DNA from 2 places in the Stenotrophomonas sp. AC248 genome. Region 2 is predicted to be linked to the other one. Evidence: predicted binding sites of a transcription regulator. Region 2 holds the regulator's gene; the other holds the start of a gene.
The links. The regulator FliA, encoded in region 2, starts transcription of late flagellar genes. The targets are predictions, from matches to a motif close to TAAAGTTTNNCNNNCNNNGGCCGATAA.

Region 1: ACZ0AE_RS18790 (GGDEF domain-containing protein) is a predicted target of FliA. The motif match lies at 1,341-1,367, and genes of this name have one in related genera.

The regions. Positions count from the first base shown of each region.
Region 1 is NZ_OZ409840.1:4,180,708-4,183,099, reverse strand. Features, by position in the region: gene ACZ0AE_RS18790 (GGDEF domain-containing protein) at 1-1,281, opposite strand, end outside; gene ACZ0AE_RS18785 (NAD(P)H-binding protein) at 1,429-2,064, shown strand; gene ACZ0AE_RS18780 (dihydrolipoamide acetyltransferase family protein) at 2,344-2,392, opposite strand, start outside.
Region 2 is NZ_OZ409840.1:2,033,098-2,035,489, forward strand. Features, by position in the region: gene ACZ0AE_RS09305 (protein phosphatase CheZ) at 1-582, opposite strand, end outside; gene cheY (chemotaxis response regulator CheY) at 582-974, opposite strand; gene ACZ0AE_RS09315 (RNA polymerase sigma factor FliA) at 991-1,737, opposite strand; gene ACZ0AE_RS09320 (MinD/ParA family ATP-binding protein) at 1,734-2,392, opposite strand, start outside.

The sequences.
Region 1 (2,392 bases), 2.1 Mb from region 2:
GCTGCGCAGGTGCAGCTGGCAGACCGCCACCAGGTGGCGCAGCACGGCATCGCCGCCGGCATGGCCGTGGGCGGTGTTGGTCTGGTGGAAGTCGTCCAGGTCGATCAGCGCCAGGGCCAGCGGGTGGCCATGGCGGCCGGCCCGTGCCAGCTCGCGCTCGACCAGTTCGTCGAAACCGCGGCGGTTGAGCGCCCCGGTCAGCGGGTCGGTGCGAACCAGCCCGGACACATCGCGCAGTTCCTGCTCCAGCTCGGCGATGCGCTGCTCGGCCTGTTCCACTTCGCGGCGTGCATTGCCCAGGTGGTCGCGCGCCTGCAGTGCCTGCTCCTGCACGCGGCCGGTGTCCTGCAGCACGCCCTGCAGCAGCTGGCTGAGGTCGGCGATGCTGCGCGCTTCCTTCAGGGCCAGCGCATAGCTGCTGATCCGGTCGTGGTACTCGCCGGTGCTCACGGCCATGCCGTCGAGGCGCTCGATGAAGCCGCCCATCAGGCCCTTCATGGCCGCCTTGGATTCGACGATGCCCTGTTTGAGCAGGCCCTGCTTGTAGATCACTTCGCGCAGGTTGGCGCGCGCCTGGTCGACCGAGTCGCGGTCCAGCGGGCCGCTGATCAGCTGGCGCACCGCATGCACCTGCCCATGCAGCCAGCTGCTGTCGTCCAGCAGCTCGCCGATGTTGTCCAGCAGCAGGTCGAACAGGCTCAGCAGCAGTTCCTGCTGTTCCTGCCAGCCATCGCTGCGCACGCCGATCTGGTGGGTCAGCTCGCGCAGGCGCAGTTCGATCGGCTGCAGCGGCTGGCCGGGGTGCCAGTGGCGCAGGTCGGCGGCGATCTGCGCCGGCTCCTCCCGCAGTTCGGGCATGTTCTGCAGCAGGCTGGCCACGGTCACGCCCAGCGTGTGCCGCAGCAGCTCGCGCAGGCGCAGGCTGTCGGGCTGGCCGTCGGGGCTGTCCTGCTCGATGGTGCGGATGTACTTGTCGATCAGCTGGCGCATCGCGCGGCCGTAGCTGACCCAGTCGGCACTGCGCTGGGCCGACTGCAGGCGCAGGCCCATGTCGCCCAGTTCGCCGGGCAGGGTGGACATGCCGTTGGCGAAGGCCGCCAGCAGCGGTTCGGGGCTGTCGATGCCGGCGAACAGGCGCTGCAGCATGGCGCTGGTGCCGCCCTTGGGGCCGGGCGCGTCCACGCTGGCCGTGTCGATCACCCGGTTCTCCACCTGGCGCCGCGACAGCAGCCGGCCCACGGCGGTGCCGGGGCTGGGGGGAGCGTCGTGCGGGTCGGTCATGCGCGGATCCTTGGCGGGTCACCGGCGGGGCAGCCGGGCGGGTGGAAGAGGTTGGAACAGTATCGGCGCGGTGCAGGCCGGCTTGAACGCGGGACGGGCACGGCAGCTGTGCCACGATGGTAGGCAATCTGACGGTGGGAGCGTGCGATGAAGGTGATGCTGGTGGGGGCAACCGGGCTGGTGGGCGGGCACGTGCTGCAGCAGCTGCTGGATGACCCGCGTTGCGATGCGGTGGTGGCGCCCACCCGGCGGCCGCTGGCGCACGCCGACCCGGCCCTGCACAACCCCGTGGTCGACTTCGAGCGGCTGCCGGTGGACGCGCCCTGGTGGGCGGTGGATGCGGTGATCTGCGCGCTGGGCAGCACCATCAAGCAGGCGGGCAGCCGCGCGGTGTTTTCCCGGATCGACCACGACTACCCGCTGCAGGTGGCCACCCTGGCCCAGGCCCACGGCGCGCACGCGTTCGTGCTGAATTCGGCGATGGGCGCCGACCCGCAGTCGCGGATCTTCTACAACCAGGTCAAGGGCCGGCTGGAACAGGACCTGCGCGGGCTGGGCTACCGCTCGCTGACGCTGGTACGTCCCGGCCTGATCGGCGGCGAACGCAGCGAACGCCGCACCGGCGAGCACTTGGCCAGCGTGGTGCTGGGCGCGCTCGGCCCGGTGCTGCCGCGTGCCTGGCGGATCAACCCGGCGGTGAACATCGCCGCGGCCATGGTGGAGGCAGCGCTGGCCCCGCGCCCGGGCGTCCAGATCGTAGGCGCAGCAGACCTGGCAGGGTAGAGCCGACCGTTGGTCGGCTGCAGGAAACCCAACCCAGGTAGAGCCGACCGTTGGTCGGCTGCAAGGAACCCCAACCGGAGGTAGAGCCGACCGTTGGTCGGCTGCACGGAACCCAACCGGAGGTAGAGCCGACCGTTGGTCGGCTGCACGGTATCCGGAGGAGCCGGCCAGCGGCCGGCACTACCGGGTGCGGAAACAACAACGGCCACCTTCCGGTGGCCGTTGTCGTATCCGTGATTGCCCGCCGACCAACGGTCGGCAGCTACCCGCTCGCGCAGATCAGCTGGCCAGCGCCAGATCATCCAGCATGGCCCGCAGGAAACGCGCA
Region 2 (2,392 bases):
ATCCACCTGTGAAACCTGGTGACGGTCCAGGCCACTCACGGCCGGGCCGGCCAGGCCGTTGTCACGCTTGTGCGCGGTGTCGTCCTGCGGCGGCAGGCCGAGTGCGCCAAACCCTTCATGCACGCGACGCACGATCCCCACCACGCGGCGGATGATCTGCCCGGTGAGGTCCTGGTAGCTCTGGGTAAGGGCGATCTCGGTGAGGTTGTGGCGGATCCGGTCCAGCTGCTGGTCCTGGTCGGCGGTGAGGCCGTTGGCACGCAGCTGTTCGGTCAGCGCCCGGCATTCCTCGGCCAGGTCCAGGGTGCGGTGGGTGGCCTGTTCGGTCATCGTCACCACGTGGTCCAGGCGCGCGCAGGCATCGTCCAGCTCGCCGGCTTCGCTGGGCAGGCTGGGCAGTTCGCCCAGGGCCTGGCCAAGTTCGCGGGCGAGCCGGTTCAGGCCGGCCATCATCGGCTGGGTACGCAAGGCAGCCAGCGCGTCGATTTCCCGGCGCCAGCCGGCTTCATCGCCGCTTTCCAGCGCAGCCAGGGCGTCCTGCAGGCGCTGGACCAGCGCGGATTTGTCGCGAAGGGTTTCCATCAGGCGCTCGCTGCCAGGCGTTCGAAGATCTTGCCGAGCTTTTCTTCCAGGGTCTGCGCGGTGAACGGCTTGATGATGTAGCCGTTGACGCCGCACTGGGCCGCTTCGATGATCTGTTCGCGCTTGGCTTCGGCGGTCACCATCAGCACCGGCAGGGTCTTCAGCTTGGCGTCGGCGCGGATCGCCTTGAGCAGGTCGATGCCGGTCATCACCGGCATGTTCCAGTCGGTGACCACGAAATCGAACGGCTGGCTCTGCAGCAGCGACAGCGCGGCATGCCCGTCCTCGGCTTCGGCCGTATTGGTGAAGCCCAGATCGCCCAGCAGGTTCTTGACGATACGACGCATGGTCGAGAAATCGTCGACGATCAGGATACGCATGTTCTTGTTCAAAGCACTTTCCTCGGTATCAAGTGTTCGCGAGGCCGGCGTCGGCCGCCTCGAAGATCTTCAATCGGCCCCGCAGGCGCAGCACGGCCTGGCCGTGGATCTGGCACACGCGTGACTCGCTGACGCCCAGCACGGCGCCGATCTCTTTCAGGTTCAGTTCCTGCTCGTAGTACAGCGACAGCACCAGCTGTTCGCGTTCGGGCAGCAGGCCGATCGCATTGCCCAGTTCGCGGCCGAATTCGCCACGCTCCAGCACCTGCTGCGGGGTCGGGCCACCCTGGGCGACGGTGTCCAGCTCGCCCTGGTCCTCGATCCGCGATTCCAGGCTCAGCACCTGGCCGCGTGCGGCGTCTTCCATCAGGCGCAGGTAGTCCGGCAGCGGCATGTCCATGGCGGCGGCCACTTCGGTGGCGCTGGCGGCACGGCCGGTGCTCTGCTCCAGGCGGCGGATGGTGGACGCGGCGTCGCGGGCGCGGCGGTGCACCGAACGCGGTACCCAGTCGCCCCGGCGGATCTCGTCGATCATCGAGCCGCGGATGCGGATCGAGGCATAGGTTTCGAACGAGGCGCCCTGGTCGGCGTCGTAGCTGCGCGAGGCTTCGATCAGGCCCATCATGCCGGCCTGGATCAGGTCATCCACTTCCACGCTGGCCGGCAGGCGCGCGGCCAGGTGGTGGGCGATGCGGCGCACCAGGTCCGAATGCTGGGCAATGCATTCGTTGGCGGCGGTGCGTTGCACCTCTTTGTATTGTGCGGCGCCTTTCATGCGGTCACCCCGCGTTGCTTGAGGATGCGTTCCAGGAAGAATTCGACCCCACCACGCGGCTCGGTCGGGGCCTGCCAGCGGGCGGTGCGGCGGGCGATCTCGGTGATCGCCTGGGCGGCCGGGCTGGACGGGTAGGCCTTGACCACCGGCTGCTGGCGCTGCACCGACAGGCGCAGCCAGTCATCCTGCGGCACGCAGCCGAGGTAGTTCAGCGACACATCGGCCAGGAACTTCTCGCAGACCCGGGTCAGCTTTTCGTACAGCACGCGGCCCTCGTTGGGGTCGCGCACCATGTTGGCCACCACCTGGATGCGGTCCACGCCGCGTTCCCGCGAGAGCACCTTGATCAGGGCGTAGGCGTCGGTGATCGAGGCCGGCTCGTCGCAGACCACCACCACGGTGTCCTGGGCGGCCTGGCAGAAGGTCAGCACGCCGTCGGTGATGCCGGCGGCGGTGTCCACCACCATGAAGTCCAGCTCGCGCTCCAGTTCGGAGAACACGTTGACCAGGCCCACGTGCTCGGCCGGCTGCAGTTCGGCCATGTGCCGGCGACCCGATGCGGCCGGGACCACCAGCACGCCACCGGGGCCTTCCATGATCACTTCATCCAGGGTGCAGCGCCCGGCGACCAGGTCGGCCAGGGTCAGCTTGGGCT